4 regions of the Ensifer sp. Root558 genome follow, and region 4 is predicted to be linked to each of the others. Evidence: predicted binding sites of a transcription regulator. Region 4 holds the regulator's gene; each other region holds the start of a gene.
What was found. The regulator PhoB, encoded in region 4, activates phosphate uptake and scavenging genes when phosphate is short. The targets are predictions, from matches to a motif close to TGTCATNNANCTGTCAT.
Positions count from the first base shown of each region.

Region 1 (3,118 bases), on a different contig from region 4:
TCAGCGGGCCTTCGCCGTGCGTCAGCGGCATCCAGGTGACGGAGCCGTCTTCGTCGAACTTGGCGACATAGAGCGTGCCCTCGTCGAAGAGGTCCATGTTGGCGGCGCGATCGTCAGGGTTGAAAGTGCCCTTGGTCACGAACTTGTAGACATAGTCGTAGCGCTCGTCGTCGCCGGAATAGAGCACGACGCGGCCGTCCTTGTTGACGATCGATTCGCAGCCTTCGTGCTTGAAACGGCCGAGGGCTGTGCGCTTCTTCGGCACCGACGTCGGATCAAGCGCGTCGACCTCGACGATCCAGCCGAAGCGATTGGCTTCGTTCGGCTCTTTGGAGACGTCGAAACGGTCGTAGAAGGACGCCCATTCATACTGGCCGCCCGGTGCGCCCAGCCGCTTCAGCTGCTTGTATTCCGGATGGTTCTCGGCAATCTCGCCGCCGAAATAGCCGTTGAAGTTTTCTTCGGCCATCATGTAGGTGCCCCAGGCGGTGACGCCGCCGGCGCAGTTGTTGAGCGTGCCGAACACCTTTTTGCCGGTCGGGTCGGACGGCGTCTTCAGGCGGTCGTGACCGGCGGCCGGGCCGGTGATCTGCATCTCGGTGTTGACGGTGATGCGACGGTTGTTCTTGCCGTCGAGAACCGGCTGCCACTTGCCGTCGACCTTGCGGATCTCGATGATCGTGCCGCCATGTGCGGCCATCTCGATGTCGACCAGCTCCTTGCTGTATTCGCCGAGAACGACCTTCTCTTCCTCGACTTCCTTGCCGTCCTTCGTCACCTTTTCCTTCACGACGCTGGCGAAGGCCGGGAACATCAGTTCGGCATTGGTGTATTCGTGGTTGACGACGAGCAGGCCGTGGTCGGCGCTGCCGTCGAGCGGGATGAAGCCAACATAGTCGTTGTTGTAGCCGAACAGCTTTTCCTGGGCAGCGGCCGTCTGGTTCTTCGGGTCGAACTCCGGGCTGTCGGCGAAGATCTTGTCGCCCCAGCGAAGCAGGACGTCGGCATCGTAACCTTCGGCGACCTGGTGCTTTTCGTCGACGCCGGCTTCGATCTCGGTAAAGTCGAAGCGCGAACCGTCCTCGGCGCGTGCCTCTTCGGCGGTCAGGAGAGCGAGCGGGCTGACGGTGGTCGAGATCGCGGCAACTGCCAGCGAGCCGCCGATGAACGACCGGCGCGAGAAGCGGCGGTGGATGATGTCGCCCATTGTCGGATTGGCGGAACAGTTGTGGCCGACGTCTTCCAGCTCTTCCCTGCGTTCCGTCAGCGTCTTGAATTCGGTCTCTTCCGTCTGGCCGAGATGCTTGTCCATGATCGGGTCTCCTGGTTGAACGATGGAAACCACCGCGCAAGGCAGCGGTGTTCATCCGCCTGTACCAGCTGCCCCATGACAGTTCTGCGACATTTCCGTGAAGAGATTACAGCGCTCGGCCGTCTATAGATTTGGCGCTTGCATAAAAGTCTGTATGGTTGCGCGCGCCGGCGATTGCGACTGCCAGGGGAAAGTATGTTCGAACTTATTGCTTTAGCTGCCTTTATTCTGGCCCTGTCCGCCTATCTCGGCAACCGAAGGACGACCGAGCGTCTTGGTGCCGAACTCGCCGCCCTCAAGGCGGAGGTCGTGGCGCTGAGGGCCGCTCCGGGCGGAGGCGCCCCGGCTGAAACGGCGACCGAGGCGTTTGCGGCTGCGGACGAGTTGCCGGCCATGTCGGAGACGCCGGAGCCAGAGACGCTGGACGATGCCGCTGCCGCCTTCTCGGCCAGTGCGCGCGAGGGCGCGCGGATTTTCGGCGATGCGGAAGGAGCCGCGGCCAAAATCGAGGGCGAGGAGACGATCGCTGCCAGCACGGAAGCACCGCAGCCGGTCGCAACCGTACCCCGTCAGACCGAAAGCCTGGAAAGTCGCCTCGGCGCCCGTTGGGCCGTCTGGGTTGGCGGCATCGCGTTGGCGCTCGGCGGCGTCTTCATGGTCAAGTATTCAATCGATGCCGGGCTGTTGAGCCCGGCGGTTCGCCTGACGCTTGCTGCCTTGTTCGGCCTCCTGCTGATGGCGGCGGGCGAGGTCATCCGTCGGCGCGCGGTGCCCGTGATCGCCAACGAATTCCAGAACGCCATGATCCCCGGCATCCTGACGGCGGCCGGTGCCGTCACCCTCTTCGGGGTCGCCTATGCCGCCTATGGCATCTACGACTATATCGGCACGGGCACGGCCTTCGTTCTCCTGGCGGCGATTTCGCTCGCCACTGTTGGTCTGTCGCTGCTGCATGGGCAGGCGCTCGCTGGCCTCGGCCTGCTTGCCTCGCTGATCACGCCGGCGCTGGTTTCGAGCAACGAACCGCGCCCCTGGGTTCTTTTCGGCTTCCTCGCGATCGTTTGGCTCGCGACCCTGCTTGCATCGCGGCTGCGCCGATGGACCGTAGTGCCGACGCTTGCCAATGTTGGCATAGGGCTCTGGGGCCTTGCCTATGTCGCTGCGGCATCGCCCTTCGAAGCACGGCCGGTCGCTTTCGTCCTACTTGTGATGATCGCCGGCATCGGACTTATCTGGCCTGCCGCCATCGAACGGGAGCCAGTGGCAGAAGCGCGCGAAGTGCGTGATGCGACTGAAGGGTCCGAAATGCTGGAGCCGACCGAAGCGACAACCCGACCCCGGGCCGTCGTCGGGCCATGGGAACGCCTGTTCGTTCCACCGCACGCGGCAATCTCCATTTCGGCCGCGATCGTCGTCACCATGCTTGCGCTCCTCCTCATCAGCCCGGCAGTCTATGCGGTCCGCTTTCCGGTGGCGGAGTTTGCAGTTGTCGTTGCGGCGCTGGCGGCGTTGGGCGCCTGGCGGACAACGGCAGTCTATCCCGCCGTGCTTTCAGCGGTCGGCGCTGTTGCTGGCGTCTGGAGCCTGACGGCGCTGAGCGGCGTGCTCGCCTATCTCGATCCCTCGCTGGCCGACGCTCTTCCGGCAGTCGTCCTGCCCGGGCGCACCGCGATGATCACCGCAATGCTGCTTGCGACGCTGTTCGTCGCACTCGGCGGTTTCGTGCTGTCGCGCCGGCTCGTCGCCCATCCGCAATATTCGACACTCTGGGCGGGCATCGCCGCGGTCGTTCCGGTCGCGCTCGTC
Region 1 covers NZ_LMGC01000023.1:289,582-292,699, reverse strand. Annotated here, with positions in the region: gene ASD63_RS21240 (PhoX family phosphatase) at 1-1,312, opposite strand, end outside; gene ASD63_RS21235 (DUF2339 domain-containing protein) at 1,508-3,118, shown strand, end outside.
Region 1: the regulator PhoB is predicted to act here: its motif matches at 1,388-1,404, upstream of ASD63_RS21240 (PhoX family phosphatase).

Region 2 (3,118 bases), on a different contig from region 4:
CCCGCTTGATGTCCTTCGACGACGACTGCCGAACCGGACTGCTTGCAGGCTGGTGTTTCATTCGATGACCATCGGGCGCGCCGTTCAAGCTTCCTGAAGCAGCGCCTCGGCTGAAAGGGCTGACGCCAGTACGGTCGCATCGGTTCCGTTTCTCCCAACCAGCATCAGTCCGGCCGGCCGCACAAGGCCCGGCATCGGCAGGGTGATAGCGGCGAGATCGAACTGGTTGGCGACCTGGCAGTTGCGCAGCAGCAGGCTCTCCACGCGGTCGTATTCCGCCGCGTCGGTGTCGACGCTTGCGATGGACACGGCCGCAATCGGCGTCGTCGGCAGTGCGATGAGATCGTAGGGCGAGAGCCGCTCGTCCATGGCGGCAGCGAGCGCATGCCGGGTTTGCAGCAGGGCCGAGATCGTCGCGTCGGGCACCAAAAGGCGGCGGCGAAGCGAGAACTTGACCCTTTCGTCGACTGGGACGGCCGCATCACCCAGCCATCCGGCGTGGATACGGCTTGCCTCCAGGCCCGCAATCGAGCCGATCCGCGTCGCTTGGCCGAGCTTCTCGATCAAGTCATCGATGGTGCAGTCGACGATCTTGGCACCCGCTTTGGCCAGTCGGTCGAGGCTTGCCGCAAAGGCGTCGGCGACTTCGGGGGAGAGGTCTTCAAACAGCCTGCCACGGGGGATGCCGATACGAAGATCTGCGACAGGACGGGCGACAAGCGGCCTTGGCTGCTCGCCGGCCATCACAGCATCGGTCGCTGCACAATCGGCCGCGGTCCGGGCGAGCGGTCCGAGCGAATCCAGAACCGGCGAGAGCGGAAAGGCGCCATCGAGCGGGATGCGGTTCGCCGTCGGCTTGAAGCCGACGATGCCGTTCAGCGCCGCGGGGATGCGGATCGAGCCACCGGTATCTGAACCGATGGCAATGTCACAGGTGCCTTCTGCTGCCGACACGCCAGCGCCCGAGGATGAACCGCCGGGGATCAGGCTTTCGTCTGTGGCGTTTCCGGGCACGGGGTAGTGCGGATTGAGCCCGACGGCCGTAAACGCGAATTCGGTCATATGCGTCTTGCCGATAATGACCGCACCGGCAGCACGCAGCCGCTGGACAACGAGCGCGTCTTTTTGGGCCGGCGGCGCGTCGCGGCGGATGATGGAGCCGGCAAGCGTCGGTTCGCCGGCGATATCCAACAGGTCCTTGATTGAAACGATCTTGCCGTCGAGCGGCCCAAGGCTGTCCCCCGCCCGCCGGCGGTGGTCGGCCGCGTCTGCCTCGCTCCGCGCGCGCTCTTCGTAGAGCCGGACAAAAGCCTTTTCCTCGTGCCGACGATTGTTGAGCCGGCTCAGGATCTGTTCCAGGCGGTCGCGGACGGAGACGTTGGCGGCATGGGACACGATGATCACCTGTCGATTTGTGTGGCCACCGAACGGGGGCAGGAGGCGGGTTCGTTGCCCGGATTCACCAAGGCCAACGCTGATCGCCTTTGATAACAGCATTGGCGGCGTTTGCCATCGTCCCATTGTCGCCGCGGCCAGCTCCGGCCTTCACCGAACTGTCGCCAAACCGTTCAAATAGTTTCATGCGCCTGTTACGTCGCTGACACCCAGATGACCAAAGGTCCGGCACGCGCGGTGGCGCTGCCGAATCGGAGGTCTGTTTGGCCGATATCCTCAAGACGCTTTCGAGGCGTTCTTTCCTGCTTTCCGCCGGTGCCGCGGGCTTCGTGGCCTCATCCGGTCTTGCGACACCCTTTTATGCACGCGGCTACGGCCGGCCGGAATTCATTCACGGCGTGCAATCGGGCGATGTCGATACGTCCTCCGGCATGATCTGGACACGGGTGGATCGCCCGTCGAAGGTGTCGGTCGAATACTCGACCACCGAGAGCTTCTCTAACCCCCTTCGCCTTTCCGATCTGACGGCGACGCCGCAGACGGATTGCGCGATCAAATGTTCGCTCGACGGGCTGCTGCCGGACCAGGATATCTTCTACCGCTTCACCGCCACGGATCTCTACGACGTCAACCGCGTCTCCGCGCCGGTCACCGGCCGGTTTCGCACCGCGCCCTTGCGCAAGCGCTCGATCCGCTTCGTCTGGTCTGGCGACACGGCCGGGCAGGGCTGGGGCATTGATGATGTCGGCATGAAGACCTATTCGACCATGCGCCAGCACGAGCCGGACTTCTTCATTCATTCCGGTGACACGATCTATGCCGATAACCCGATCCCTGACGAGATAGCGCTACGTGATGGCGGTGTCTGGAAGAACCGCGTGGTGACGCATGAGAAGCGCGACGTGGCGCGGACGCTGGAAGAATATCGCGGGCAATGGAAATACAATCTGCTCGACGAGCATGTGCGGCAACTCAACGCCGTGTGCCCCACTTTCTATCAATGGGACGACCACGAGGTGCTGAACAACTGGTCGGCCTCGACCGACCTGCGCGACGACGCGCGCTATCCGGAAAAGGATGTTGCCGTCTATGCGGAGCGGGCGGCGCGGGCGTTCAACGAGATGACGCCGATCCGCATGCCGGCAACGCAGCCCGGCCGCATCTTCCGCAAGATCGGCTATGGTCCGTTGCTCGACGTGTTCTTCGTTGACCTCAGATCCTATCGCGGCGCCAACCAGGGAGAAGACGGCGGCGGCGCCCTGTTCGGCTGGCGGCAGGTCGACTGGCTTAAGCGCGAACTTGCTGCCTCGCGGGCCACCTGGAAGGTGATCGCCTGCGACATGCCGATCGGTCTCGTCGTCTGGGACGATTACACCAACCGGCGCGGCTCGGACGCGATCGCCAACGGCGACAACGGTCCGCCCGCGGGGCGCGAACGCGAATTTGCCGATCTCCTGCGCTTCGTCCGCGACAACGGCATCGACAACCTCGTCTGGCTGACGGCGGACGTGCACTACACCGCCGCGCATCACTACGATCCGGGGCGCGGCGCATTCAAGGATTTCACGCCGTTCTGGGAGTTCGTGTCCGGTCCACTGCATTCCGGCACCTATGGGCCGAAGGACCTCGACATGACCTTCGGGCCGGAGGTTCGCTTCATCAAGGCATCCGGCGGCGGCATCGACCAGAACCTGCCGCCATCAGCTGGTCTGCAGTTTTTCGG
Region 2 covers NZ_LMGC01000033.1:331,429-334,546, forward strand. Annotated here, with positions in the region: gene ASD63_RS25545 (amidase) at 85-1,395, opposite strand; gene ASD63_RS25550 (alkaline phosphatase) at 1,659-3,118, shown strand, end outside.
Region 2: the regulator PhoB is predicted to act here: its motif matches at 1,577-1,593, upstream of ASD63_RS25550 (alkaline phosphatase).

Region 3 (3,118 bases), on a different contig from region 4:
TCCAGCGACCGATGAAATCGCCCGGTGACAGAGGCTCCGCATCGGGATCGAGTGCCGCTTTGATACCACCGCAGCGGCCATGGCCCATGACGACGATGTCGCTGACGCGCAGTGACTGCACGGCGAACTCGAGGGCTGCCGAAGTGGAGTGGTAGTGACCATCCGGCTCGTAGGGCGGCATGAGATTGGCGACGTTGCGCACGACGAAGAGTTCGCCCGGGCCGCTGTCGAAGATCGTTTCCGGCGCAGCGCGCGAGTCGCAACAGGCAATCACCATCGTCTTCGGCTTTTGACCGGTTTCCGCCAGCGCCTTGTAGCGTTTCTGCTGCTCGCTGAAGCGACCGTTCATGAAGTTGTGGTAGCCGTTCAGAAGATAGTCCGGAAAACGCTGCTGCTGCTTGTCCATCGATTGCTCCGCTCGTGCTTCAAGGCGGCATGGCCGGCTTTCGCCCACCTGCGCCTCCGTCATGAAAATGATCGCGATCTAAAATTCAATCCACGATGCCATAGGGGTGGCGGTCCGTGAACAGCTTCTTCACTTGCGCCGCATCTGATTCGGATGAACCAGTCGGCGCATCTGCACCATCGCCATTGGCGTCGATAGGCTCGACGCGTCCTGCTCGATGGTCAGTTCATCCGCGCCGCGCTTGACGCTCCGCGCGATGATCTCAAATACGCTCGCAGTCGCCATCTGCAAGGCACGTTCCTCTGAAAGTCCTTCAAGGATCCGGGCGAGAAACACCGCCGCCAACAGGTCGCCCGTACCATTCGGCGGGTTTTCGACCAAACGATGTTCGGCAAGCAGGGCGTGGTTGCCCGAGAGAAAGAGATTACCGGTCCCGCCGCTCATCATCGGCACGGCAGACGTCACCAAGACGCGGGCCGGACCGAGGCCGAGCGCTGCGTCAAGGATCGCCGTGTTCGTCTCCAACGTCGCCCCGGCAAGCCAGGCAAGCTCGTAACGGTTCGGGGTCGCGAGATTTGCAAGCGGCAGCAACCGGTCGCGAATGGCAACCGCCGTGACTTCCGGCACATAGAGACCGCCAGCATCGCCGATCACGGGGTCGCAGGCGTAGATCAGTTTGGGATTGCGCTCCTTCAGCGCCGTCACCAGCCGGGCCACGCTTTCGGCCTGTCCGGCCGAGCCGAGGTAGCCCGAAAGCACGGCACGCACCTCTCCGGCCCAGGGTGCTGCCATGAGGTCATCGATCACCGACCCGAAATCCTGATCGGAAATGGTGACCCGCGTCGAGCGGCCGTGGCCCGGATGCCAGGGGAGGATGACGGTCGGGAGGGCCCAGACTGGATGCCCCAGAGTTTCAAGCGCGAAGACCACGGCCCTGTTGCCCACCTTGCCGCGCACGACATGGCTAGAGATGACGATGACGGCGCCGGGCAGGGAAGGCATTTCGGGCATCGACCAGTCCAATCCTACGATCTCGAAACTCTGTTCACCCGACTGTCACCCCCCTGTCAACAGCCGATGGCAGATAGGCTCCGGAGAAGCCTCTGGCGTTTTCGTGCTTTTTCTTCGATTTTCGAGCAATTTTCGCGAAATTACCTTCGATTTAAATGGATTTAAGCTGTTTTCACGTGAAATTCTCCGATTTTGGGCTCGATTTTGCCGAAATCAGCGTAAAAAGCGGTCGCCATTAGCCATGGTTCTGATAGGGTTTGGCCTATCATGAATGGGAGAGACTTCATGGGCGTGAAATACAATCCGAAGCGGGACAGACACATCGACGCAGCGAAGGCGGCCGCCATCAAACTGGGCGTCGAGGCGCTGGCGCCGGAGATCCTCTTCGGTGGGGCCAGCAACGATGACCTCGATCTCTATTCGGCGGACATGCTGGCGCTGACGGCCGCCCATGCCTATCAGGAACTCGCCCGCTGGGATGGCGGCAAGCCGCAGGTTTCCGTCGAATCCGTCGCCGGTGTAGCACCTGGCGGCACCGAGGTGTCGATCATCGCGGTCACCGAACGCAACATGCCGTTCCTCTATGATTCGGTCATGGGGGAAATCACCAGCACGCACCGTGACATTCACCTCGCGATCCACCCCATCCTGGTCAAGGAACCGGGCAAGCCGGCAAAGCTCTTCGATCCCGAAGAGGAAAGCGATCCGTCGCACCGCGTCAGCCATATCCAGATCCATCTGACGAAGCTCGCGCCGGTCGAGGCCGAACAGCTCAGCAACCGCATTCGCGACGTGCTGGAGCAGGTGCACCAGGCTGTGCACGACTGGCCAGCGATGACCGCGCTGCTCGATCATGCGATGCAGGAGCTGGAGGCCTATAACGCCTCGCGCAAGAAGAGCGACCGCGACGAGGCGCTCGCCTTCCTCCGCTGGCTGCGTGACAACAACTTCACCTTCCTCGGCATGCGCGAATACACCTATTCCGGCAAGGGCGGAAAGGCGATGGTCGAGCGCGGCAAGGGCAGGGGCCTCGGCATGCTCTCCAATCCCGATGTGCGCGTGCTGCGCCAGGGCAAGGACGCGGTGCTGACTACGCCTGAAATTCTCGCCTTCCTCGAAAGCCCGGATTTCCTGATCGTCACCAAGGCCAACGTCAAATCGGTCGTCCATCGCCGCGCCTATATGGATTATATCGGTGTCAAGCGCTTCGACGCCGACGGCAATGTCGCCGGAGAACTGCGCATCGTCGGCCTCTTCACCTCCTCGGCCTATACCCGCCAGGCGGCCGAGATCCCGCTGCTGCGCCACAAGATCGAAAAGATCGTCGATCACTTCGGCTACGATCCGCAGAGCCATTCCGGCAAGATGCTCGACAACACGCTCGAATCCTATCCGCGCGACGATCTCTTCCAGATCGATGTCGGCCTGCTCGCCGCTTTCTGCGAACAGATCAACGAACTCGGCGACCGGCCGCGCATCCGCGTGCTGCCACGCATCGACCATTTCGACCGCTTCGTCTCGGTGATCGTCTTCGTGCCGCGCGAACAGTACGATTCGGATGTGCGCGAAAAGATCGGCGACTACCTGAAGACGGTCTATGACGGTCGCGTCTCCGCCTACTACCCGGCCTTCCCGGAAGGGGGCCTTGCCCGCGTCCACTTCATCATCGGCCGCTCCGCCGGCAAGACGCCGCGCATTCCG
Region 3 covers NZ_LMGC01000033.1:141,236-144,353, reverse strand. Annotated here, with positions in the region: gene ASD63_RS24680 (carbonic anhydrase) at 1-406, opposite strand, end outside; gene pdxY (pyridoxal kinase PdxY) at 536-1,417, opposite strand; gene ASD63_RS24670 (NAD-glutamate dehydrogenase) at 1,703-3,118, shown strand, end outside.
Region 3: the regulator PhoB is predicted to act here: its motif matches at 1,461-1,477, upstream of ASD63_RS24670 (NAD-glutamate dehydrogenase).

Region 4 (3,118 bases):
AACTGCCGCGTCACCGGCAAGATCACGCTCGACGAGGACGACATCTACGACCCGACGATCGACGTCGTCGAACTGCGCGCCCGCGTCGGCATGGTCTTCCAGAAGCCGAACCCGTTCCCGAAGTCGATCTACGACAACGTCGCCTACGGCCCGCGGATTCACGGACTTGCCCGCACCAAGGCCGACTTTGACGAGGTGGTCGAGACCAGCCTGCAGAAGGCCGGTCTGTGGAACGAGGTAAAGGATCGTCTGCAGGAGCCCGGCACCGGCCTTTCCGGTGGTCAGCAGCAGCGTCTCTGCATCGCGCGTGCCGTCGCCGTGAGCCCGGAAGTCATCCTCATGGACGAGCCGTGCTCGGCTCTCGATCCGATCGCGACGGCCAAGGTCGAGGAACTGATCCACGAGCTGCGCACGAACTTCACGATCGTCATCGTGACCCACTCGATGCAGCAGGCCGCCCGCGTTTCGCAGCGCACCGCCATGTTCCACCTCGGCAATCTCGTCGAGGAGAACGACACCGACAAGATGTTCACCAATCCGGATGACCAGCGCACCCAGGATTACATCATGGGCCGCTTCGGCTGAGGCCGCATAAGGCTGCAACAGTAACTGCAAAGCGCCCGTAAGGATCGACGATCATGTCCATGCATATCATGTCCGCCTATGACGAAGAACTGAAGTACCTGACGCGCCGCATCTCGGAGATGGGCGGCCTCGCCGAACAGATGGTCGCCGAGTCCGTTCGCGCGCTGGTCAACTCCGATCTGGCTCTCGCACAGAAGGTGATCTCGGACGACACCGTCCTCGACGACGCCGAGCGCCAGATCGGTGAGAAGGCGATCGTCACGATCGCCAAGCGTCAGCCGGTCGCCGCCGACCTGCGTGAGATCATGGGGTCGATCCGCATCGCCTCCGATCTGGAACGCGTCGGCGACCTCGGCAAGAACACCGCCAAGCGCGTGATCGCGGTCGCCGGCTCCGGCATTCCGCGCAAGCTCGCCCGTGGCCTCGAGCATCTGGCAGAGCTCGCTCTCGTCCAGCTCAAGGAAGTGCTCGACGTCTACGCCTCGCGCTCGCCGGAAAAGGCCAACAGCATCCGCGAGCGTGACGAAGAGATCGACGCGATCTACACCTCGCTGTTCCGTGAGCTCTTGACCTACATGATGGAAGATCCGCGCAACATCACGCCCTGCACGCATCTTCTGTTCTGCGCCAAGAACATCGAGCGCATCGGCGACCACGCGACCAATATCGCTGAGACGATCTATTACATGGCGACGGGTGCTCAGCCGGAAGGCGAGCGTCCGAAGGATGACACCACGTCGACGCTGGGCTCGGTCAACGACTGAGCGCCAAGCGCGCCGTAAGCATGCATGCCCTTTGAAATCTGATCCGGTCGCGGCTTCGGTCGCGGCCCCGAATTCCTGTATCTGAAGCATGCGGTTTTCGCCCCGCCTTTGAAAACGGCGGATGTGCTCCAGATTTAGAGTGTCTGAGCGCCGGCCGGGCCGATGAGCCCAAAGGCCGCCCGCGGTAAGGAGACGTTACCTGATGTTGCCAAAAATCGCCGTAGTCGAAGACGAAGAGGCGCTGAGCGTTCTGCTGCGTTACAATCTGGAAGCCGAGGGCTTCGACGTCGATACGATCCTGCGGGGCGACGAGGCGGAGATCCGGCTTCAGGAGCGGCTGCCCGACCTGCTTATCCTCGACTGGATGCTGCCCGGTGTTTCCGGCATTGAACTTTGCCGTCGGCTGCGCCAGCGTCCGGAGACCGAACGTCTGCCGATCATCATGCTGACGGCGCGAGGCGAGGAAAGCGAGCGCGTCCGGGGTCTGGCGACGGGTGCCGACGACTACGTGGTCAAGCCCTTCTCGACGCCGGAGCTGATGGCGCGCGTCAAGGCGATGCTGCGCCGGGCAAAGCCCGAGGTGCTCTCGACGCTGCTTCGCTGCGGCGACATCGAACTCGACCGCGAGACCCACCGCGTTCATCGCCGCAGCCGCGAAGTGCGCCTCGGCCCGACCGAGTTCCGTCTTCTGGAGTTCCTCATGTCCTCGCCGGGCCGCGTCTTCTCTCGCTCGCAGCTTCTGGATGGCGTCTGGGGGCATGACATCTATGTCGACGAGCGCACCGTCGACGTGCATGTCGGTCGTCTGCGCAAGGCTCTGAACTTCTCGAACATGCCCGACGTCATCCGCACCGTTCGCGGCGCCGGCTATTCGCTCGAAAGCTGAGCGGTCTGAAAGTCGCCAACAAAAAAAGGGGCCGATCGGCCCCTTCCTTTATCAATGCGGTCCAGCTTCTTAGCGAGCCCTGCGGCGCTCCCCCGACGGCTGGTAGGCCAGCCGAGCATGGAAGGTGCAGTAAGGCGAGGCTTCCGGGGAATCGTTGCCGCAGAAGTGAAACTCTTCCTTCAGCGGGTCGCCGATCGGCCACTTGCAGGTGCGCTCGGTGAGCTGGGTCAGCTCGAGGCGGCGCGACATCGGCACGACAACGTCGGTGCGGGTGCTGAAATCCTGCTCGGCAACGAGATCGACTTCGATTTCTTCCTTGAGAACGACAGCGCCGGCCGCGCGTGCAACCGGGCGGGTCGAAACGCGCGAAGCGTAGTTCGGTGCGCGCGGTGCCGAAGTCGGGCGCTTCGGACGGGCTGCCGTCGTGGTGCTGCCGCCGGCCTTGGCGCGACCTGGCAGGCTCAGGCGGTGAACCTTGCCGATGACAGCGTTACGGCTGACGCCGCCGAGCTGTGCCGCGATCTGGCTTGCGCTCAGGCCCTCGGACCAAAGCTTCTTCAGTTTCTCCACCCGCTCGTCAGTCCAGTTCATTTCTGCACTCTCCGTTCTCAGCGTTGGGGATGGCAGAATCCCTCACCGCACCCCGGCTAAACCCCGGGGTTGCAAACGCGATAACTCTTTTGGTGACTAGGTCCGCCGCATGCGTCTAGTAATTGAATGTTAACGTACTGACCGCTGGACTCTGTGGCAAGAGTCCCGGGAATCAGGCCGAATCGATTTCGTAGTTTTCCCCAACTTGCTCGGCCAGCGTTGCATTTTTGCAAGCCCTCCCGGACGATTTTTCTGCTGCCAGGAATCGACCCTTGATGTTGCGCTGCAAGGC
Region 4 covers NZ_LMGC01000012.1:457,208-460,325, forward strand. Annotated here, with positions in the region: gene pstB (phosphate ABC transporter ATP-binding protein PstB) at 1-585, shown strand, start outside; gene phoU (phosphate signaling complex protein PhoU) at 636-1,349, shown strand; gene phoB (phosphate regulon transcriptional regulator PhoB) at 1,552-2,235, shown strand; gene ASD63_RS15580 (GcrA family cell cycle regulator) at 2,305-2,826, opposite strand.